DNA from 4 places in the Paenibacillus sp. FSL R7-0345 genome. Region 2 is predicted to be linked to each of the others. Evidence: riboswitches for the same ligand, from Rfam matches in the RefSeq annotation. Region 2 holds a riboswitch; each other region holds the start of a gene.
The links. Region 2 has a riboswitch for cyclic di-AMP ahead of NST84_RS00155 (G5 domain-containing protein). Riboswitches for the same ligand answer to the same signal wherever they lie in the genome.

Region 1: it holds a riboswitch for cyclic di-AMP, as region 2 does, so the genes downstream of both, NST84_RS02490 (hypothetical protein) here and NST84_RS00155 (G5 domain-containing protein) in region 2, are expected to answer to the same signal.
Region 3: it holds a riboswitch for cyclic di-AMP, as region 2 does, so the genes downstream of both, NST84_RS16025 (APC family permease) here and NST84_RS00155 (G5 domain-containing protein) in region 2, are expected to answer to the same signal.
Region 4: it holds a riboswitch for cyclic di-AMP, as region 2 does, so the genes downstream of both, NST84_RS26990 (KamA family radical SAM protein) here and NST84_RS00155 (G5 domain-containing protein) in region 2, are expected to answer to the same signal.

What each region holds. Positions count from the first base shown of each region.
Region 1 is NZ_CP152002.1:572,506-578,315, reverse strand. Features, by position in the region: gene NST84_RS02515 (lipoate--protein ligase family protein) at 1-184, opposite strand, end outside; gene NST84_RS02510 (CHAD domain-containing protein) at 441-1,352, shown strand; gene NST84_RS02505 (ThuA domain-containing protein) at 1,458-2,099, opposite strand; gene ytxJ (bacillithiol system redox-active protein YtxJ) at 2,337-2,663, shown strand; gene NST84_RS02495 (glutaredoxin family protein) at 2,660-2,899, shown strand; gene NST84_RS02490 (hypothetical protein) at 2,987-3,394, opposite strand; cyclic di-AMP (ydaO/yuaA leader) riboswitch at 3,501-3,700, opposite strand; gene NST84_RS02485 (hypothetical protein) at 3,845-4,051, opposite strand; gene NST84_RS02480 (TraB/GumN family protein) at 4,185-5,423, opposite strand; gene NST84_RS02475 (twin-arginine translocation signal domain-containing protein) at 5,543-5,737, opposite strand; gene NST84_RS02470 (ABC transporter permease) at 5,774-5,810, opposite strand, start outside.
Region 2 is NZ_CP152002.1:32,664-38,473, reverse strand. Features, by position in the region: gene rsmA (16S rRNA (adenine(1518)-N(6)/adenine(1519)-N(6))-dimethyltransferase RsmA) at 1-715, opposite strand, end outside; gene rnmV (ribonuclease M5) at 712-1,263, opposite strand; gene NST84_RS00155 (G5 domain-containing protein) at 1,414-2,580, opposite strand; cyclic di-AMP (ydaO/yuaA leader) riboswitch at 2,872-3,101, opposite strand; gene NST84_RS00150 (TatD family hydrolase) at 3,300-4,070, opposite strand; gene NST84_RS00145 (HD domain-containing protein) at 4,125-5,408, opposite strand; gene NST84_RS00140 (AbrB/MazE/SpoVT family DNA-binding domain-containing protein) at 5,716-5,810, shown strand, end outside.
Region 3 is NZ_CP152002.1:3,793,180-3,798,989, forward strand. Features, by position in the region: gene NST84_RS16015 ((2Fe-2S)-binding protein) at 1-396, opposite strand, end outside; gene NST84_RS16020 (ABC transporter ATP-binding protein) at 437-1,243, opposite strand; gene NST84_RS16025 (APC family permease) at 1,439-3,256, opposite strand; cyclic di-AMP (ydaO/yuaA leader) riboswitch at 3,392-3,551, opposite strand; gene NST84_RS16030 (disulfide oxidoreductase) at 3,779-4,210, opposite strand; gene NST84_RS16035 (thioredoxin domain-containing protein) at 4,210-4,962, opposite strand; gene NST84_RS16040 (ATP-binding protein) at 5,055-5,810, opposite strand, start outside.
Region 4 is NZ_CP152002.1:6,237,320-6,243,129, reverse strand. Features, by position in the region: gene NST84_RS26995 (glycoside hydrolase family 2 TIM barrel-domain containing protein) at 1-1,349, shown strand, start outside; gene NST84_RS26990 (KamA family radical SAM protein) at 1,640-2,782, opposite strand; cyclic di-AMP (ydaO/yuaA leader) riboswitch at 2,924-3,065, opposite strand; gene NST84_RS26985 (isochorismatase family protein) at 3,216-3,707, shown strand; gene NST84_RS26980 (copper amine oxidase N-terminal domain-containing protein) at 3,861-4,997, shown strand; gene NST84_RS26975 (hypothetical protein) at 5,025-5,465, shown strand; gene NST84_RS26970 (LLM class flavin-dependent oxidoreductase) at 5,556-5,810, opposite strand, start outside.

The DNA of each region.
Region 1 (5,810 bases), 540 kb from region 2:
CGATATCCCGGCACAGCGCCTCCTCGAACGCGAACGGGATGAGCATATCCTCCGCTTCTGCAGCGGTCAGCTCTTCGGCCGGATGCTCGAACAGCACCATTTTTGCCGGAAGTGTACTCGCTGTTCTGCGTTCCTGCCCTTCAAAAAGCTTGTCCAGCAAACCCCCATTTTCATATGAAACCACTGATGTTTCCCCTCTTCCGTTGATAATTAGTTAACACGCCGCAAGTCCGTCAGTCCCTGAGTCTTGCTTCCGGGAAACCGGAGTTTGCTCCATTGTAACCCATCCCCTGACCGTATGCATAAAAGAGCGGCAAAGTCATTTGAAATCAGCCCCGGCAACCGTTATCCTTATAGCAAGGAAGATCGTCCCAGTATTGAACGAAGGATGTGCCGAAACTCATGCAATAGCAATACACCACATATAGGAGTGATGCCGCATGACCGTAGACCAGCTGACCAACGACAAGCAGACGAACAAAACCCGGCAGTGGGAGCAGGCGATGATCAAGCTCTATGTCAACTTCCGTGATTACAGCAAGGATGTGCTGAAGGGCTTCGGGGAAGAGGATATCCACCAGGCCAGAGTGAACAGCCGCAAGCTGCTGACTCTGCTGTCGATCCTTGACCCTGACCATTCTGGCGCCGGAGAGCTATACTCCCATTTCAAAAAAGCCCAGAAGCGGCTCGGTAAAGTCCGGGATGCTGACGTGCTGATTGAATCGTTCAAGGAACGGCGCAAGGTAGCCAAAAAAGACGGTGATGACAAGACGGCCGGACTGCTGAAGGCTGTTATCAAGCACCAGAAGGACCAGCGCAAAAAATACCGCAAAAAGCTGGAAGCCGAGCTTCCGCAGCTGGCCGGGAAGGAGCTGGATGGCTTGTGGAACGATTTTCTCACCGGGCCGCTGGAATCTCTGACCTTGAAAAAGGATGCCAACGTTGTTATGCGTGAGCTTGAGGTAGCCTTCGACCAGAAGAAAAAAACCTGCAAGGCACTGTTCAAGGGGCCGGACGCTACATCCCCCGAAGCCTTTGAAGCGCTGCATGACCTGAGAATTGCCGCCAAGGAGCTGCGCTATACGGCGAATGCTGCCTCTTTTGCACTTAATCAGAAATTTCATACTCATGAAGAATACTATAAGAACATTCAGGAGCAGCTTGGGATTATCAACGATAAACGGGTCTGGCTGGATACCCTCCAGTCCATCGGACGAGACGAGCTGGGTGTAGGCAAAAAAACCTGGAGCGCGTTCACAGACAGCCTGAAGAACGAAGTACTGGAAGCGCTATATCATAACGAGGTTGTACCGGTTGCCGAGAAGCCCCGTGCAGCTTCAAGCGACGCTTAATATTTCTTCATCTGCACAAAAAAGCGGGAAGCGCATGATCCACATGGCGTTTCCCGCTTTTTTTGCCTTGCTTTAAGTTCTGCTGCTTAAGTCACCTCTGTAGGATTACAACTGTCCGGCCGCCCACAAGGCACCTCTGTTGATCAGTTTGCGGAACGGTTCACTTGAGAAAGAGGGCAGATGATGCCCCGGCATCAGGTAGGCGACCCGTCCAAGCCCGAATTCGTGGCACCAGGCAGCCTGCCGCATCGCTCCCCCGTGCAGATATTCCGCCAGCACCGTTGTCTCAAAATACGGCTGCATATCAAAGTAGTACGGCTCGTCCTCGATTACAAAATCCTCAATCCCCTGGACAATCGGATGCTCCCGGACCGCCGCCGGAATATTGATTCCAAGCGCCGTATAGTCAGGGTGATGGGTAAAATGTCCGCCCAGCATCACACCAAGCTCCTGATTACGCTGCATGGAGATGCCGTTATGGACAACCAGCAGGCCGCCGCCACCTGCTACATATGACAGCAGCGCCCCGCTGTGGGCAGGTGCAATTTTGTGGTCGGAGAACTCCGTGTAAGACACAACCAGCGAATATTCCGCCAGTGTCTGCGGGTTCAGCAGCCCGAAATCCTCGGAAGGCTCAACCGTAAAGGCAGGCGACAGAATCTCCTTAAACTCCTCGTCCACTCCGGCAAAAGGATGATATTTCACGTCGGTATAGCTGCCCAGTGCAAGGGCTTTCAATTCTGGCATCAGAGATCACACCTCTTTCCTTTCAAGGCTGTTTTGACCGTAAAGCCTGTCTCCCTCACCTTAGCACGCCCCCCAGGTTTTTACAACGTTCGGAAGCTCCCGGATGGCGGCAGCGGAATGCTGCAAGCTTTCTTTTGCTTTAATTTTTAACTATGCTACAATCATAGTTACAGGTTAACAGCTATGTTTAACCGGCAGTACTGCTTACTAATTTTGTATCCCAGGAGGGTGATATCGATGTCTATTCAACAGCTGCATACTTCTGACGAACTGCACCAATATGTCGGGCAACCCGGCAAAAAACTGCTTTTCAAGCACAGCACAACCTGCCCGATCAGCGCCAAAGCGCATGAGGAGTTCCAGGCTTATGTTCAAAGCTCGGATACACCGGCAGCGATTGTCCATGTTATTGAGGACCGTCCGGTCTCCAATCAGATTGCCGAGGAGTTCGGCATCAAGCATGAATCCCCGCAGATTTTCCTGCTGGACGGCAGCGAAGTGAGCTGGAACACCTCCCACTGGAAAATTACCCGTAACGCCATCAAGGAGGCCGTTGAGCAATGAGCCAGCCGGTAATTGTCTATTCCACCGCAGGCTGCAGCGACTGCAATCAGGTTAAGCAGCTGCTCACCAATGAGGGCATTCCCTTTGAAGTGCGCGATATTATGGCCAGCGCAGTGTATCAGGAGGAAGTTGAAAAGCTTGGTTTCATGGGTATCCCTGTAACGGTATCCGGCGACCGTGCCATTAAAGGCTTCAACCTGCCTGAGCTTCAGGAACTGATTGCGGCTGCAAGGTAACGTCACTTTTTACTCTGTACAATAAAAAGGTATTCCCTGGTCCGAAGCCCGGGGAATACCTTTTTTATTATCATTGCCGGCCTTTCGTTATTCGCACTCCGCCGCCAGATGCCCCACCTGCCCGCTGTGGCTGTAGATCACATTGTCAGCCCCAAGCCCTTTGTAGACTAACCTTGGTCTCATGGAGGTTGTAATTACGGAAATCGGCCCGCTCGTCCATGTCCGGCACATCTGCACATACCGGCAGCATAAGGCGACACTGCTCTCGAACAGATAGATCCGGCCTACCGGGAACGGCGGTCTGAGCCAGGTGTTCAGATGCCGGGTATCCACTTCAAAAATCACCTCAACCCCCAGCTCTGTCAGCCGCTGCTTCTCGGCCGGATTATTGGCGAGGCCTGCGAATCTGCAGCCTTTCATTTTGAGCAGCTTGATAAATTGCTCTCCCGCCTTTGTCGGTGCACAGATTAGTGCATAGTCCTCCTGAACGTCCATTTCCGTCTCCCCTTCCCCTTGCTTCTCTATCTGAATTTATCTATTAAAACACAGCAAAAAACCACAAAGGATTCCCTTTGTGGTCCAGTTAACGGTCACAATGCGCTGATCCTCTCTACAATACGCTTACGAGGTTAGCTGACGGATTCGGGCGTTGAGAGTCGCCCTACCTGTCTGCCGTATTGAGAGTTCACTTCTCATTCAGCTTTCAGGATTCACCCCATAACCGGCCCGGCCTGTTTGCCCCGGCCTCCGGTTGTTGGTTCCCCCGCTTTCCATTACACGGAAATTAAGCGGATATCTTATGAAGTTAGCTTAAACAGATGTATCATACCTTTTGCAGCACCTGCTTGTAAATCGTCAAACCCGGCAAAATAACCTCCGGGGAAGAAGAAAAACACGTAAATAACGCTTACTTTCCGCTTTTACTCTCTGTTTCTTCAAATTGCTTCATTTCTTTTTCCTGCCGGTATTGTTCTTCTTACTGCTCTTGGTAAAACGCAGGAAAGCCATCAGGCAGCCGAGAATCCCCAGACCCAGCAGCAGTGTCTGCAGAGCGCCCAGCAGTGTACTTCCCTCCGGCTGCAGCAGACTGCTGGCTATAATCAGCAGGATGGAAACAGCTACCAGTACAGGTGTTTTTAAATTGATGTTCAAGATTACCACTCCTTAGTACAAAGGTACACTATTGCCGGCGAGATCACCAGCCTTCCGCAGATTAAGCCTTTTTTACACAAAACAAAAACAGGCATCAGCCCTGTCAGGACGATACCCGTTTTTATTATTTCATCTATTTCCGCACTACTGTATATCCCTTATCCTGCAGCAGCTTCACGATGCCGTGCTCACCCAGATAGTGTGCTGCGCCGACTACGATGAAGTACTCCTCGTTTTTGCCGTTCTTGAGATATCCGTCAATTTTGTCGGCCATACCGATGTTGCGGTCAACCAGCATGGCTTTGTAATATTCAGCATCTCCGGAAAAGCTGTTGGTCAGCTGCAGCAGCTGCTCATCATTACCTGATTTCCAGATCTCGGCCATTACATCGACGCTCTCATCAATCTGATCGTAATTTTCAATCGCTGACAGCAGATTAGCCTCCTGCAGCTCTTTGGAGAAGTTGTTGAACATGCCCAGCTGGGATTCGTAGGATTCCAGCTCCATAATCGGAATTTTGCGCTCAATCGCCTTCTGGATAAAGTACAGGTCGATTCCGGCGGAAGCCTCATAGCCGGCCGTCGCTGATTTCAGGCTGCTGAGTGTCGTTTCTGCTACCCAAGGCTTAAACTGGTCCAGTGCATTTGCCTTAACGCCCGCCTGCTTAAGCACCTCGCCCAGCTTGGCATATGTCTCACTGGAGATATGATCCTTCAGCGTCGTACCGTCCTGGTACATACCCATATCCAAAACCAGCTTCTGCGAGGCCTCGTCGGCTGCTTTGCTGATATCAATTTCTACCCCGAGATAATCGGCTTCGGCAAAGGCTTCTTCAAATTCTGCATTCAGCGGGTAAAAGCTCTCATCCGCAATATGCATCGATCCGACCAGATACACGGTATTGCCATTGCTCTGGACTTCCCACATGAAGCCGCGGCCGCCTTGGGTATTTACAGCAGTCTGGCTGCCGCCGGCTGCTGTCTTGGTCTTCAGGATGACCGTACGGGTCTGTGCATCCCAGCTGACTTCGTAGCCTGCAGCATCGCCCAGCACCCGGACCGGCGCATAGGTTACACCATTAATGACTGTAAGCTTGCTTTTCAGCGTAACGGCTTTGCCGTCAATAATCGCATAGATGGTATCGCCAGCCGCATTCTGCAGCTCTGCATCCATCGCTTCAAGCGTGGCTCTAAGCGGAACAAGCGTTGTACCCTGATTGTTGACCGGTGAGCCGCTCTTGTATTCTACGGTCTGATTGTTCACTTTTACTGCCGGCTGCTGGGGAGCAGCAGCCACGGCCGGAACTGCCGCCCCGGTAAGCAGTCCTGCCGAAAGGGTAAGGGATAAGAGCATTTGTTTCCAGTTTTTCATCTACATTGTCTCCTTCAGCTTCATAGGGTTCACATCATAAAATTAAGCAAATACAGGATGGTTGAGACATGAGAGTGACAAGACCTTGTTATTTAAGTAATTTAAGTGCAGCTCTTCCGTTACGCTCTGCTTCTGCGTTCCTTGGCCTGGCCCCACAGGATTACAATCACTGCTGCTGCACTTACGCCTACAGTCAGCCCCTGGAGGAAGTCCCGCACCGGGGAACCGCCTGTATCGATCACCAGACCAAACATAATCATGTTAAAGGCACACACTGCAAGAAATAGAAAGTTCTGATTTTTTTTACTCATCATATGAGGTTGCTCCTCTTATTTTTAATTTTTATATGATTAGATTTTATAAGCTTTCATTGCTTTTCTGATCTCC
Region 2 (5,810 bases):
TGCGGCGCTGTGTAAAGGCAGCCTGGACCACCTCAAAGAAATGCTTCTCATCAGCTACCTCAACCGGAGGCTGCTCACGCACCTTCAGGCGGATGACCGCAGATTCAACATTAGGCTGGGGGATAAACACTGTGCGCGGCACAATGCAGACCAGCTCCGGCTCGCTGTAGTATTGGACTGCTATGCTCAGGCTGCCGTACTCCTTGCCGCCCGGGGAGGCCGCCATACGCTCAGCAACCTCCTTCTGAATCATGACAACGATATTATCAAGCGGCAGCTTCTCTTCCAGCAGCTTCATGAGAATCGGTGTAGTCACATAATAAGGCAGGTTAGCTACAACACTTACCTTGTCAACCGCGGCGAAATCCTCAGCAAACAGCTCCTGCAGATTAACCTTGAGTACATCATCATTGCGTACCTTAACATGCGGATAGTCCGCCAGTACATCACGGAGGATCGGGATCAGCCTGCGGTCAATTTCCACCGCTGTGACAGCGCCTGCCTCCAGGGCAAGCCGTTCCGTTAGCGCCCCGATTCCCGGTCCGATCTCAAGCGCTCCTGAGGAGGCGGTCAGTCCGGCCGCCTCGACGATTTTATCGAGTATGTTCTGGTCAATCAGAAAGTTCTGCCCCAGGCTTTTTTTAAACGAAAATCCGTACCGCTGGATAATTTCCTTCGTCCGTGTCGGGGACGAGATGTGATCATGTCCGCTCATATCGTAATGCCTCCCTGTTCAATTTGCGCGAGGGCTGCCTGAAACTCCTCCCGGGTAATCCCAAACACCGCCAACCGCTTGTACAACTGCTTGCCATTGCAGTAGCCGATGCCAAGCGCATTGCCAAGCGCCATTCTCCGCTCAGCCGCTCTGGGATGCACCAGCATTCCTGCGGCCATAAGCTCGTCCAGCCCGATTAGCGCAGGCGCTCCCTCAAAAGAGGTATGCACATTGGCCAGCGCATGCCGGATCGCTTCCGGCGATGCATTTTCCACGCCAATGTCGCCTTTGCGGGTTGCATCCTTCTCAGGAATAAAGGCATGCTTGCAGCCCGGCACCTTGGACGAGACAATCTTGCGTATCCGTTCACCGGCATGGTCGGGATCGGTAAGGATGATTACCCCTCTGCGTTCCATTGCCAGCGCAATCTTGGCAATTACCTTGCGGTCCACTGCTGAACCGCCCGTCTCTATCGTATCGGCCTCCACCGCCCGTTTAACGGCAACCGTATCGCTTTTGCCTTCCACTACAATTAATTCCTTGATCATATATATATGCTCCTTCCCTTACAACACAAAAAGAAGAGGATTCGCTCCTCTTCTTTTTGGCTAAAGAATGTATAAGTGATGAGCTAGCCCGTTCATAAAGTGCTATCCCCACTATATCTTATAAACCGCTAATTTGCAAAAGACGTGGCCTTAATTCAGCTCCGGCTTCACTGGTCCAATGACGTATACCGTCCGGGACTTCCGTCCGAAATTACGGGCGTGGCTTAGTGAATCGTAGTAGACATCGATCTTGTTGCCTTTAATGGCACCGCCTGTATCCTCTGCACGGCGGAATCCCAATCCCTCAATGTACACCCACCAGCCGATAGGTATTACATCCGGATCTACAGCAATGGTACGGCCTTCAGTTACGCGTGTTCCAGAAGCCGTCTTGGTTCCAATACCGGGCTCTTCTGAAGAGTAAGCCGTCATCGAAACATTCTTGATCATTCTCTTGTACTCAAAGTCTACGCCTGCCTTATGCGCGACGTTCGTTGTTGCTGCTACTTTTTTAGCAGAGCTGGAGGTAGTTGTTTTGGTTTGGGTTGGGGTTGTTGCTGCAGCAACAACAGGTGTCGGAAGCTTCTTGGTACCAACGGCAATAATCTTGTCTTTGGTCACAGTCTGCACTTCCTTGCCGATCATGGTCTTGGAGACCAGTTCACCATCCTGATAGATCTTCTGGTAATGCTGGATGATGGCGCCCGGCTTGCCTGCCTGTGCAACTCTTACGTCTCCCTTATACAGGGAAGGATCTGCGGTTTTGATGACTTTGAAAGGCAAGCTTACTGTCTGCTGTACCGTTTGTTTGGTAATACGGACAATCTTGACTTTCATGTCAGATGTAACTGCGGTATCTAGCGAAGGGAAAATCTTGTCGTCGCCATCCAGACTGTAGCCCAGCTTGGATATGGCATCCCCGAGCGATTCCTCGGTGGTGTACAGCGTCTTAGTTGCGCCGTCTGCAGTAAGCGTAAGCTTCTGCGCACGGGTAATCGTAACACGGTCGCCGTCCTGTATTTCATCGCTAAGGCCTATGGATACTTGGTCATGCGCTGTAAGGCTAATCTGTTCCTTAGCCAGCACGTCGCTGAGCAGCGATTCACGCGTTTCAAGCGTACGCACTTCTCCGTCTATTACTAAGTTAATTACTTTATTGCCTTGGCCGTGTACGTACAGCAGAATTAACAGCGCGATAACAATCGATACCGCACCTGCAAGTGAAAGTACGCGAGGATTCACCTGCTTTAACCGTAATGCGAAAGACCTGCTGGATGATTGCGAATCATGGGATACTTCTGGTTGGAATACGCCCATTCTCTCCATCCTCCTTACATAGCCCCGTCGTCCAAATAGTATATCAAAGTTGACTGAATCATATCTGACGAAACTAGGTTTGAGATTGCAACAGGATACGCCCGCATAACTTCAGCGTTTCCTGCTCATGGATCGCCTGCCCGGCATAAGAACTCCCACAACCTGTTATATAACAGTATGCTGGGGACAGCCGCATTATTCATAACAAAAAAAGCCAAAAAGAGTTCTATAGAGGACTCTTTCGTGGCTTCTCCGGGTGTTAGAATACGCGGGAATGTTTATGCACGAGGTTTCCTCTCTTACTTGCGCTTACGGGGTTAGCTGTCGGGTTCGGGCATAAGAGAGACGCCCTATCTCAGGTCACCCGCTCACGGCGGTTGCCCTCAAATTCACCCCAAAGACCACGTGAAGAAATCAAATAATGTCTGCGGCACATCTTGTGTTGTACTCTATGTACGCCCATGCGGCAGTGCAATATTGGTTCCCCCGTTCTCCATACGGAGACTCAGCGAGACGATCCATGAATCAGTGACTGTCACAGTAACAACAGCTCACTGCACTGAAAAGATGATATCCTGTTTTGATGCATGTTGTAAAGGACGGTTCAACCACGTTTACGCAAAAAAATGATTAAAATATTGTAATATTCGTCCATTTTAAGATTAAAATGATTTAATATATCGGTTATACTTCTTTTTTCACCGGTTTTCCTCCCGATTTCAGACAATCCCAAATCGTACCAGTGCGTTCGCATACGTAATTTCCGCTAATTCCTGTAAATCAATCCCTTTTATTTCCGCCGCTGCTTCTGCAACTAATTTAACATAACTGCTCTCATTCCGCTTGCCTCTGAAGGGGTGTGGAGTCAGATAGGGGGAGTCTGTTTCGATCAGCAGGCGGTCCAGCGGCGTCTTCGCCAGCACCTCTTTGGGCACCCTGGCGTTCTTGAATGTGATTGGCCCGCCGAAGCCCAGATGAAAGTCCAGGTCGAGACACATTTTTGCCGTTTCCCAGCTGCCTGAGAAAGAGTGCATAACCCCGCCCACTTCATTTGCCTTCTCTTCCCGCAAAATCCTTACTACGTCCTCATGGGCATCACGGTTATGAATACAGATTGGCATGTTCAGCTCCCGGGCCAGCCCGATCTGCTTGCGGAGTACTTTATGCTGTACCTCTTTCGGAGAAGTATCCCAGTAATAATCCAGACCGATTTCCCCGATGGCAACCACCTTCGGATGACTGCACAGCGAAGCGATCCATTCCAGATCCCCCTCCATCATGTCAATAGCATCAACCGGATGCCAGCCGACAGCTGCATAAATATAATCATAGGTCTCGGCCAGCTTCATGGTTGTGGGGATGGTTTCCCGGTTAAAACCGATATTGATCATCTTTGTTACTCCGGCCTCCCTTGCCCGGGAGATCACTTCCTCGCGGTCTTCATCAAATTGTGGAGCATCCAGATGGGTATGTGTGTCAAATAGTCGCATAGTGCAGCTTCCTTTCTTTCTTCATTTCTATGATGAATGCCAACTTTTTTTGTATTATTTTGCAAAAATCTCGGCCACTGACGTTGGCAGCTGCGCAAGTGCCTTATTCAGCTTGTCCTGCGGGAAATACAAGTGGTATCTGCCGCGGTGAATTCCGCTGATAGAGCGTACAATATCGGAAACCTCGGAGATTTCCTTCAGCCTGTCATGGCGGTCCAGCAGCAGAATCTGTTTACTGTCGAAAGCATCTCCCGGACGGAATACATCATAGGGAAGATCTGTCGGAAAATCAATTTCAAGGTCGTATTCTGCATTCAGCCCGGCTGCGGCAAAGCTGCGGCGGATTTCGTCAATTCTCTCCGCGTCCAGGTTCTCGATCTCTACATATTTATACAGTTTACGGTGTATAAACCGGCAGCACAAGTCGCTCAGCAGCTCATCCTGCTCCAGTGTCCACTGCATAAAGACCGTCTGAATCATAGCTTCATCCATTAGTAGATACTGCTGGACCGTTACCTCACCCCTGAACAAATCCTTTAAAGGCTCAATCATGAACCCGAATGCGTACCCGCTCTCAAAAAGCTCCTTAGCCCTGCGGAAAATCTGCCGCAAAATAATTTCCGAGCTCCGTGTCACCGGATGGAAATAAACCTGCCAGTACATCTGGTACCGGGACATCAGATAATCTTCTATAGCATGCATGCCTGATTCTTTGACCACAACCCTGCCATTATAAGGGCGGAGCATTCTGAGGATCCGGTCGATATCAATAGTACCGTAGTTAACTCCGGTATAGTGGGCATCACGGAGCAGATAATCCATCCGGTCCGCATCAAGCGGTCCCGACACCAGATTTACTACAATTTCGTGCTCATAAGTTTTGGAGATGACAGAAGCGACCTTCTCGGGAAAATCCTCAGCTACCTCACGCAGAATTGCGGTAATCTCTGTATCCTCCAGAATGATCCGGCAAGTCCAGTCCTCATGGTTCATTTCAAAAGCTTCTTCTATGGAATGGGAGAACGGTCCATGCCCCACATCATGCAGCAGAGCTGCACATAGGGTCAGCAGATTCTCTTCAGGCATCCAGTCCTTATAACCGCTCCGTTCAAATTGCGAAATAATCCGCCGCGTAATTTCATATACCCCCAGCGAGTGCGAGAACCGGCTGTGCTCTGCACCATGGAAAGTGAGGTAGGAGGTGCCGAGCTGGCGGATCCGCCGCAGACGCTGAAACTCCTTCGTATTAATCAACCGCCAGATAATGGTTTCCTGTACGTGGACATAATTATGAACCGGGTCCTTAAAAACCTTCTCCTCTGACAACAGTTGTTTCATGGAATCAGCTCCTTTAGCTTAATTTTTATTAGTAATTCATTGGTATTACGTCTATAATAAAGAACTATGTCATAGTTTGTCGAATTATGGTATTTGAGCCGTCCATAAATCGACACTCCATTTTTATGCACTTTTCCGTGAAACCGGGATAACCGCAGGGGTTATAAAAGTTTTCTTTAAAATATTCCCTAAAATTAGTTTCAAAAAAGGTTGACTGTTTTGGGAATGGTTGGTATTATAAATATCATAAAACGGTGAACAATGTCGAATAATGACGCTTTGGAACTTTGAGAGGAGCAAGATTGCAATGATGAAATCAACAGGAATTGTAAGAAAAGTAGACGAGCTTGGACGGGTTGTTATTCCGATCGAATTGCGCCGTACTCTGGGCATTGGAGAAAA
Region 3 (5,810 bases), 3.2 Mb from region 2:
CTGTTCATTGCGCCAGTCTGTCCGCAGCTTGGCGTCTGCAGGAGCCGGAGTGAATGACCATTCGTCCAGGGAGAAGACTACACGCCAATATCCATTAGATGGAATGAGGTGCACAGACAAGTCGGACAGACTGATACCAGGACTGGCAGAATAGACAGAAAGAGCATATTGGACCGCAAGGGCCACATTACCAAAAGCACCGGCAAAATAGGTTGCAGCCACCTTGTCATCCAGTCCTTTGATAAGCGGCCTGTAACACTCGACAAAGGCTCTCATTCCCGCTTCATCCGTCATCTCTGCAACATTAAAAGAGTGCACTGCCCCTTCCGGAATACCGTGGTGCAGATCAAATGTACTGCTGAAATCCTGTATCTGTTGCTGTTGTGCATCATTCATTCCATTTCCTCCTCTGTATGCGTGCCACTTGTTGTTTGTTTTACAATCCTGCAGCCTTATAAGCCGCCAGCTCATACGGCAGGCACAGCGGCACGCCGGTACGCGGATCGGCCACGATATCGCACTCAATGCCGAATACTTTGCGGAGCACATCCGGTGTCATAACCTCAGCAGGAGCCCCTTGGCTGATGACTGTGCCTGCTTTGATGGCCACCATATGCTGCGCATAACGGGAAGCATGGTTCAAGTCATGCACGACCATAATGATCGTGCGGCCTTCCTCCTGGTTCAGCTTCTGCAGCAGCTGCAGCACTTCCAGCTGGTGTGCCATATCAAGGAACGTAGTCGGCTCGTCCAGGAACAGAATATCCGTCTGCTGAGCCAGTGCCATCGCAATCCAGGCGCGCTGGCGCTGACCGCCGGAGAGACGGTCAATCGGGCGGTCATGGAATTCATCCATGCCGGTTACCGTGATCGCATTCGCGATAATTTCGCGGTCTTCCGGCGTCATTGTGCCGAAGCCCTTCTGATGCGGATACCGTCCGTAACTGACCAGCTCGGACACCGTCAGTCCGTCCGGAGCCGTCGGATTCTGCGGCAGGATCGCCAGCTGGCGGGCCACCTCTTTGGTCGACAGGGTATGAATGGACTTCCCGTCCAGCATTACGCTTCCGCTCTTGGGCTTCATAATCCGGGCCATTGTTTTCAGAATCGTAGACTTACCGGAGCCGTTAGCTCCAACCAGCGCTGTAATTTTCCCTGTAGGCAGCGACAGGTTCAACCCTTTGACAATCGTTGCTTCCGCGTACCCGATACTTAGCTGTTCCGTGTTCAAACGTTCTGACATTATCTCCACTCCTTAATAATGGTTGTGATTTTTGGGTATGTATGAATTTCAGTGCCAGGGCAATTGAAATTGTTTATCATTCAACTGATATTGGTTCTCAATTATTATTATCGCAAATATATGAAAGTTGTACAAGAGTGCATAAAAAAGCCGCCCCGTCATCAACGGAAGCAGCTGTTTCTTCATGTCACCTGTCTATTTGTGCAAATGGTAAGGTACTGTCGCTACAACGATATCCTTTTGATTCATCAGATAGGAACGGATGAACAGGCTGGTCTGATTATGCAGAATGGCCTGCCACCAGTGCTTCGTAATAAATTGCGGAATCAGCACTGTAATATGATCCGTTGAAGCGGTTTTCCACTCGACGGTATCAATAAACTTGACGAGCGGACGGATAATGCTCCGGTACCGGGAACGCAGGACAATCAGGCGCACGCCAGGATTCCACTCCTCCCACTTCTGCTCCATTTTATGAATCTCTTCCTCATCAAAGCCTACATATACTGCTACCACATTATCCGTCAAAGACTTGGCATAGCTGATCGAATGCAGTACAGCACGGGTCACACCGGCAACAGGCACGACTACTGTACTTCCTTTAATACAAGGCTTATCGGTTGCCGGGCAAATCCGCAGCTGGTCTGCCGTGTTGAGATAATGACGGTGAATCCGGTGAAACACGAACATAACAACCGGCAGGAAGATGAACGCCATCCATACGCTGGAGAATTTCGTAATAATGAAGATCAGCGTAATAGTGAGCGTAGTCAGCATACCAACGGTATTCACCGCAAATTTGTTCTGCCAGCCCTTTGGTCTTGTTTTGAACCAGTGCACCATCATTCCCAGCTGCGATAAAGTGAACGGGATAAATACACCGACAGCGTAGAGCGGAATCAGACCTTCTGTATTTCCGTGAAAAGCAGCCACCAGCACCGCCGACAGCACACCGAGGAAAATAATCCCGTTAGAAAAGCCCAGCCGGTCTCCGCGGACCATAAAGGCATGCGGCAAATATTTATCCTTGGCAAACATGAAGGCCAGCAGCGGGAATGCCGAGTAAGCAGTATTTGCTGCCAGGAACAGGATGACAGCCGTAATTCCTTGGATGAAGAAGTACAAACCGCCGCGGCCGAAGGTCGATTCGGCAATTTGTGAAACAACTGTGGCTTTTTCATCCGGTGTAACACCGTACCAGTAAGCCAGCAGGGTGATGCCTGTGAACATTACGCCGAGAATAAGCCCCATCATCATCAGGGTTTTGGCGGCATTTTTTTCAGCAGGAGCTTTAAAGTTCGGAATGGCATTGGATACTGCCTCTACCCCGGTCAAGGCCGAACAGCCGGAGCTGAACGCCTTTAGCAGCAGGAACAGGCTGACATTGGATACCGCCGAGCCGATCTCAGGCACACTGGCATGGGCGCCCCCCGTCAAGTATTTAAACACACCCGCAACAATCAGGAAAAAGATCGAGCCGACGAACAAATATACCGGGATTGCGATAAAAGAAGCAGACTCCGTAACCCCGCGCAGATTGACAATAGTAAGCAATATAATAACAGAAACTGCAATAAGCACCGTATGATCATGCAAGCCTGGAAAAGCCGATGTAATCGCGTCCGTACCCGCCGAAGCGCTAACCGCAACAGTAAGTATATAATCTACTAATAAAGAGCCGCCGGCTAACAGGCCGGTAGGAACACCCAGATTGCTTTTGGCTACGATGTAGGCCCCTCCGCCTTGCGGATAAGCAAAAATCGTCTGCCGGTAGGATAAAATGAGTATGGCCAGCAGACCCAATACGGCAAGCGCGATTGGCAATGAGTACCAGATGGCAGTGAAGCCTGCAGCCACCAGTACCAGGAGAATTTGTTCCGTTCCGTAGGCCACAGACGAGAGCGCATCAGAAGACAGGACAGCCAGTGCTTTCACCTTGGATAACTTTTCATGATCGAGTTCATCTGACTTCATCGGACGTCCGATCAATAGTCGTTTTACCTTGCTTACCATTGTTGTAACAGTTCCTCTCTTTGTTAGTTGAACCGGTTATACCGTGCGCTGTTTTCATCGTTTTCATAGGTGAATTTTCATAAATGCAGGCACAAAAATAAGCATACGGAAATGATCCGCATGCCTAGCGCATGGTCATTATCCCACCTTTGCTTACGAGGTTAGCTGGCGGATTCGGGCTGTGGAAAGCCCTACGGTTACAGCCTTTTCGGCCTGTCTCCGATTCACCCCGACGGCCTTGCGGCCGAGTATGGTTCCCCCGATTTCCCTACGGAAAATTCAGCGCGTATTCAACTTCTCACAAGGCTTAATGATAGTCTACAAAGCTTTTCCAGTAAAGCTGTGAAACAAATGAAAAGGAATGAAAAAACATCCAAAACACGCGATTCCAGGACCCGGGATAAGTCGGGCTTTCATTCTCTTGCATTATCCCTCTGTCTCATGGTTTTATCGTGTTTTGGATGTTATTTGTGACAAAAAATTCAGGAAAATTTTATGCTTTAAATTCCGCCTGTCTGCTGCCTATTCCCCGTCCGCATCCTTGCGTCCTGTCCACAATAAAACGGTAATCAGGGTGAAGGCTGTAAGTGCCATTAAAGGGATGGTAATGAAGCCTAAAAGATTAATATAATCCTGATTGCAGGGAACGCCAACTGTACATGGAAGCACCTTGCTCAGCGCAGGAATCTTCTGCTCGGCATAATGGTATATAGAGATGCTTCCGCCAATGATACTTAAAGGTAACACGTACGGAATAATCTTTTTATCCCCGCGATACGTGGCAATTCCCAGCAAAAATAGCTGCGGGTACATGAAGATCCGCTGAAACCAGCACAGCTTGCAGGGCTCATATTTCAGCACCTCACTAAGGTACAGGCTGCCGGCAACAGCAATAATGGAAACAAACCAGGCCAGATACAGACAATGGCGGCGGCAGAAGGCAGAAAACCTCATCACTCGGCAGCCGCTGCTTCAGTAGCAGCCTGGATCTGGGCGTCAATAGCTTCCATGTTAAACGGCTCGTTCACCATTACCCCGTTTACAAATATAGTCGGGGTTGAAGATACTCCGGAGGCCGAGGCTAGCTGAATCTCGCTCTCCACCTGGCTATTATAGGTTTTGTCTTCAATGTCTTTGCGGAGCAGATCGAAGTCGATTGGCAGATTCTCTTTCTGCGCCAGCTCCACCAGGAAGTCTGCAGTCGCCCATTCCTTGTTCTCGTCACCCTGATTAGCATAAAGAGCATCATAGTAGGTCCAGAATGCATCGCTGTTCTGATTATAGACAGACAAGGCTGCGAGGGCAGCGGTTTTGGAATCATCTCCGATAAAGGCCAGGTTTGCAAAATATAAAGCGGCTTTATCCTGATTTACATACTCCTGAACAATCTGCGGCTTAATGACACCTGCGAACTGGGCACAAGCCGGACATTTGTAATCGCCAAATTCGACGATTTTGACAGGTGCATTCTCACTGCCAAGTCTTGACATTTCACTGTAGTTGAATTCAACCGGTGCGGCTGAAGTTCCTGTTGATGAGTCTCTTGCGGCCAGCATAAATAATCCCACAAAAATAATGACAACCAATGCGATTGTCGCAACAATCACTATCAATGTTTTCTTCTTCTGCTGTTCCATCCGCGCTACAAGTTCCTCATTTTTGCTCTTTTGGGGGAGAGCAGCGCTTTTACGTTTGTTTTTGCCCAAGTGAGAGTTCCTTTCTGTCCTGCGGGACAATAAATATAAATCATATAATTTAAAATTATATAATTAAACTTCTCACTTTGGCAAACAAGAGCTTACACGGCTTCCGTTTTTAGCTGCTGCCCCATGGCTTCCCTGCTATAGTCTTTCCCGGCCGACTGGAGTGTAAGCGTGAATATAACCTCAGTTCCTCTTCCAGGTTCTGACTCAATCCGGATCTGGCCGTTCATCAGCCCGACCAGCTTTCTGCAAATCGCCAGTCCCAGGCCTGTACCGGGATATTTCCGGTTATACCCAGCATCCAGCTGGGTAAACGGCTGAAACAGAAGCGGCAGCTTATCGGGTGAAATGCCGATACCGGTATCTTTGATTCTGAATGTATACTCCCCTTGGCCGGCTGGGGAACCGTTGTATCCCACTTCAATAGAGACTTCACCGCCGGGAGTAAATTTAACCGCATTCCCGATCAGGTTAACCAGAATCTGGCGGATTCTCAGGCTGTCACCTTCCACAAATTCCGGAACATTTGCAGCAATCCGCAGCTTCATCCCGAGCGATTTCTCTTTAACTGTGGCCTGGAACAGATCAGAACATTCTTTGAGCAGCTCCTGCAGCGGGAAGGCTTCACAGCGCAGCTTCAAACCGTCAGATTCCAGCCGGGAAAAGTCAAGCACATCATTGATTACACTGAGCAGCGCCTGACTGCTGTTGTACTGCAGCCTCAGGAGTTCCTGCTGCTCCGGATTAACAGTATCCTCTGCAAGAAGCTGGTTGATCCCGATAATCCCGTTCAGCGGTGTGCGGATCTCATGGCTCATGGTTGTCAGAAATTCGCTTTTCATCCGGTCCGC
Region 4 (5,810 bases), 770 kb from region 2:
AGAAGGACCGCTATGGTAACGAGTTCTTCGCTTATGGCGGCGATTTCGGTGATCGTCCGACAGATTACAGCTTCTGCGGGAACGGCATTGTCTTCGCTGACCGGAAGTGGACACCGAAGATGCAGGAGGTTAAATTCCTGTATCAGAATTACAAGCTTGCGCCAGACCAGACATGCATCCGCGTGACGAATGAAAGTCTGTTCGCAGGAACCGATCATCTGGCACTGGAATACAGCCTGTACTGTGACGGTGAGCTGCTGGGCAAGTGGACAAAAGAGGTTGACGCTGCTCCGCAAAGCGAAGTGCTTGTGCCGATTGAGCTTCCGCAGACGGAAGGAACGCCGGGCGAATACAGCATCCAGGCTTCCCTGGTGCTGAAGGAAGCAGAGCTTTGGGCCGAAGCCGGATATGAAATCGCCTTTGGCGAGCATATCTTTAACGTGGAAGCCGGGCAGGCGGAACTTCCGGCAGGCGCACTGAATGTAGTAGAAGGAGATGTGCAAATCGGCGTAATTGGCGAGGGCTTCACTGTAATCTTCTCCAAGCAGGTCGGATCACTGGTATCGCTGAACTATAAAGGACATGAGATGATTGAGGCTCCTCCAGCTCCGCTGTTCTGGCGGGCAACGACCGACAACGACAAAGGAACCCAGCTCGGTTACCACGGCGGAGCCTGGTATGCGGCAAGCCTGGCCCGCAAATGCGTGGAGGTCAGCCTTGAGAAGCTGGAAGGTTCTGTTACGGTAAGCTTTGACTACCGGTTCAGCATTCATGAAGAGCTGGCGTTCAAAACAGCCTATACCGTATACGGCGACGGATCGGTAAGAGTACGTACACGCTATTCCGGTGCTGCCGGACTTCCGGATGTGCCGATTGTGGCCTTGTCCTTCAAAATGTCGGCTGACTATGAGCAGTCAGAGTGGTATGCGATGGGACCTGAGGAGAACTACATCGACCGTGCATTCGGCGCCAGACTCGGCGTGTTCAGCCGGAAGGTGCAGGACCTGCCGTCCCGCTACCTTGTACCGCAGGAATCGGGTAACCGCACCGGCGTCCGCCGCGTGAGCATTACCGATAAAGCAGGAGTCGGGCTGCAGATTACAGCTCCGGCAAGCGCGCCTGTAGAGTGCACTTTGTCGCCTTACACTGCATTCGAGCTGGAGCATGCTGCTCATCCGTTTGAGCTTCCGCAGGTTCACTACACTGTAGTGACTGTTGCCGGCAGACAAATGGGCGTCGGCGGTGACGACAGCTGGGGTGCACCGGTTCATCCGGAATACAGAACTCCTGCGGATCAGCCGCTGGAATATGAATTCTTCCTGTCCAGTGTGGGATTAGGAGAGAGATAATTTAATGTTGTGAAGTGAAGCCGGCCCCGTTCTGATGATATTCAGAGCGGGGCCGGTTTTTGCTTGGGTGCTTTTGAATACATGGTGGCATTTAGTTGGAAATTCGGCACTTAATTCTTTGATATTCAGCTTAGTGGAGCCATTAGTTGGAAAAACTACACTTATTTTTAGCCTCAGCTTCTAATTATGGCCAAATCGGCAGATATAAGTGACGTTTTTACAACTAGTAGAGCGATTTCAGGGGTTTCGCCCAGAAATAGATGACAATTTTACACTTAGCTTAGTCAGGACTAAACCTGAAGAGGTACCGGAATGACACCCGCGCTTTTCTTCACAGGCTTGCTCCAGTACTGCTCGTTTCCGGGGAGGTCATCGAACCATTCGGCATCTTCCGGACAGTCGAGAATCATGAATTTCCCGTACTCCTGATCGCGGGACTGGTGGTACTTAAGATAGGCTTTGCCGTCTTCAATAGCCAGAATTTCAATTTTGCCGGAGGAGTGGCTCATGGAGAGCCGGACTCTTTTGCCGAGGCCTGAGGTTCGGGCTTTGGCTTCTTCGACGATCCGGTATACCTGCTCAAGCGGCAGGACGAATTCACGGTTGCCGGCGATCGGCCGGTTAATAAAGAAATAGTAGGGCGTGATTCCGGCCCAGGACAGGCGGTCCAGCAGCTCACCCAGAACAGCAGGGTCATCGTTAATGCCCTTAAGCACCGGAGTCTGATTGACGATAATCGCGCCGGCATCATGCAGGGCTCTTACGGCCCGTTTGGCCTCAGGTGTAATTTCCCGCGGATGATTAATATGCGCCATAATATAAATTCGTTTCTCTACAGTAGAGTGGGTGCGGATCAGCTCCAGCAGCTCAGGGTCCTGAGAGATACGCATCGGATTGAATACCGGCAGCTTGGAGCCGAGGCGGATGATTTTGACGTGTGGAATAGCTCTAAGGCTCTCAATAATGAAACGCAGCTTGGTCGTTGAGAGAATCAGGCTGTCTCCACCAGTTAGCAGGACGTTGTTGATTTCAGGATGGGCGGCGATATACTCGATTCCGGCGGTGACATCGGAGGAGGCTTCTTTGACATCGTTGCGGAATAGCCGTTTACGGAAGCAATAGCGGCAGTAGGCACCGCAAACCTCGGAGACAATCAGCAGCGCGGTGGTCCGGTATTTATGCTGGCAGCCATTAACGACGTAGTTGGCCTCCTCATCAGAGGCATCCCACTGGCCGTATTCCATAAGCTCACCTTCAGCGGGAATAACAAGCTTGCGGATGGGATCCTCCGGGTCCTCCCAATTAATCAGTGATAAATAGTAGTCATTCGCCCGGAACACAAATTTGTCCGTGACCTCTTTGAGCCGCGATCTTTCCGCTTCAGGCAGCATTTCCATTTTGTTAATGTCGGTTATGTATCGTACCTTTTGCACATGAATCTCTCCTTTGTTCTCCTAATGGCGAGACAATAGGGAGCCTTGATGTCAAAAGCCAAACTGTTAGCCAGCAGGGCCTCTAAAGAACACAAAAAGAGACCCTTAGCACAAGGGTCTCATGTTATAAACATAAAAAAGCAGACCCATCCACTACTGACGAGGTTAGCTGACGGACTCGGGTAAGATGGTACCCTACATTGCATTACTCAATGATTCGCCCCAATTGACTGGTTCCCCCGCTTTCCAGCTGGAAATACTGGAAATTAAGCGTAGTTCAAGTATAACCTGCAAAGTTTGCTGAAGTCAAAGCTGTTGGCAGAGTGCACGGCATAATATTTTTCAAGGAAAATTATAATTAAACTTTATTTGGCTTACTGCTTGATTGTGTTGTACGATATCGGCATATCTTTTTACAACAAGGAGGGTCTTGATGAAGCTGGGCTATTTGATCATCGATATGCAGGAGATTCATGTGCGGGATTACGTGGATCAGAAGACGCTGGACCGCGGCTGCGAATATATGAATTATGTGGCGGACATGCTCCGGGAGAAGGACCAGCTGGTCATTCACATTCAGGATATTGAGGGAATAGAGGAAGATACCAAGGAGCGCTATAATATTATTCCGGAAATCCGGGTAGCGGACAGTGACCTGAAAGTTACCAAAGAGCATTCGAACGCATTCTGGAAAACAGAGCTGGAGCAGCTTCTGAAGGAGCACGGTGTTGAGCTGCTGATTATCTCCGGCTTCTCGGCTGAGCACTGCGTGCAGTTTACCTACAATGGGGCGAGCGAACGGGGCTTCCGGCCGGTTTTGCTGCAAAATGGCGTTCTGAGCGCACACAGCGATACCGTGACTGCCGCCCACAGAGACCGCAATCTGATCTCGTATCCGGTGATTCCCTATTTGATTAACCAGTAGTATGAATGACCAGTGACACCCTGTTTGTCTGCAGTATTATGCTGCGGAACAAACGGGTGTTTTTTTATTTGGGATCCGTGAATAATATTGAAACTTTTTCCAAATAATCTCGTCCATTAATACATAGATATCTGCATGGGGGAGGATTACATAATGAAAAATGGGAAGCTGGCTGCCGGCATTCTGGCCGCGGCCATCGCTTTAAGTCCGGGAGCGGCATCTGCGGCTGCGGACAGTGTTATTCAGCTGAATTACAAAGAGACTTCGCTGGGCAGCAGCCAGGTAGTTACTTCTGGTACTACGCTTGTTCCGCTGCAGCAGCTGGCAGAGACGATGGGCTACGCACTCACCTGGAACCAAAGTACGAAGTCAGCGAAGCTGATCCGTCCGGGACATGAAGTTACATTAACTGCCGGTACTGTTAACGCAACGGTAGACGGCAATGCGTCAACTCTGGCTGAAGCACCCCGTATCCTCAAAGGTAAAATCTATGTCCCGCTGGTGTCGGCAGTCAGTCTGCTGGGCGGCAAAACGGTGTATGACAAAGACAGCAACCGCCTGAATATTGTGGACGAGCTGCGTTATTCGGTTGCTTCCACGCAAGGCAGGACGTACTGGGTCTCCCAAAAGAACGGCGATGTATTTTATAGTGCTTCCGTTACCGGAAAGCCGGTGCTGATCGGGGCGCTGCCGTTTACGGATCTGATTTATACCCATAGCCTTGCGGTTAAGAATGTAGGTAAGGGTACGGAGCTTTTGCTGCTCACCGATAACCATTATGCGATGTTCAATGATTTCAGCAACAGCTATCAGGTACTGATCCGGAACGGCAAAATCCTGAAGCAGATGGACTATCACTATATGGCCAAATCATACATAAAAGCTCCACTGCTGAAGACGGGCCAGCTCTACATGACTGACGGCGGGAGTGTCCAGTACATAAACGCGGACGGGAGTCCGGGTAAGCTCTTTGACCTGCAAAGCATCACAGGCACAGAAGGGAATTACACCATCGAATACGCGGCGGAAGATATTATTCTGGCGCGCTTAATGACAAGCACACAGTTATTTGCCATTCATACAGCAAGCGGGACAAGCGTCAATCTTAGTCAGCAACTGATCAGTGCCGGGGACCGTAAAGAGTGGGACCGGGCAGACGGCTCGGATGACTTTTATCTGACAAAAATGCTGGTGCTGAAGAAGCGGGAGGGAAACGTGATGACTTTCACCTATGCAACGCTGCCTGACGGAAAAGTGAAGACCGTGACGTATACAGTGGGTACGCAATAAATCCGGGGTGGGTTAAGGAGGAGCATAATGAGAAAAATGACTGCTGTAGCAAGCTGTCTGTGTATCTTTATGGTTGCTATTATAGCAGGATGCAGCAGTTTAGCTAAAGGAGAGCCTAAAGAGGTAGAATTGAAGCAGCTTAGCAGTGGTGCTAGAAGCTTTGTAAACCAGATCAAGGATAAAAGCGGACTGTATCTGTATTCACCTGCCGGCGGGCAGGCTTATCTTATCGTTAACCACCTGGTAACCGGGAGGGATAAGGAAGCGAAGTATCTGGAGTCGTTGAAATCAGAATTAAAGGATCATTTATTAAGACTAGATGTGAATGAGCTGGGGACAACAGAGTATACGGATCAGCGGCTGGGAAAAATAAGGTTTTTTGAGCTTGGTGACAGCAGCGGGAAATATAGCGCGATTCAGGTTTACAAAAACGGAGTGGTGAGCAAATTTGATTCCATAGGCGGTTAACTGCAGCTCAGACCTTGAACAACGCCAAAAAAGAGATGCCCGACAGACCGGGGGATGGTCTGCGGGGCATCTCTTTTACATTACATAACGTTATTTCCGGGCCAGCTCCTGCCGTACAATCGGGGCAACCTTGGTGCCGAGCAGCTCGATCGCGCGCATAACCTCGCGGTGCGGCATGGTGCCGACGTTGACGTGGAGGAAGAAGCGGGTTACGCCGAGGTTTTTGTGCAGCAGAATGATCTTCTCTGCTACATACTCGGAGTCGCCGACATACAGTGCTCCGCGCAGGCTGCGGGCATCGTCGTAGGTTGCGCGGTTGTAGCTCTGACCCCAGCCGCGCTCGCG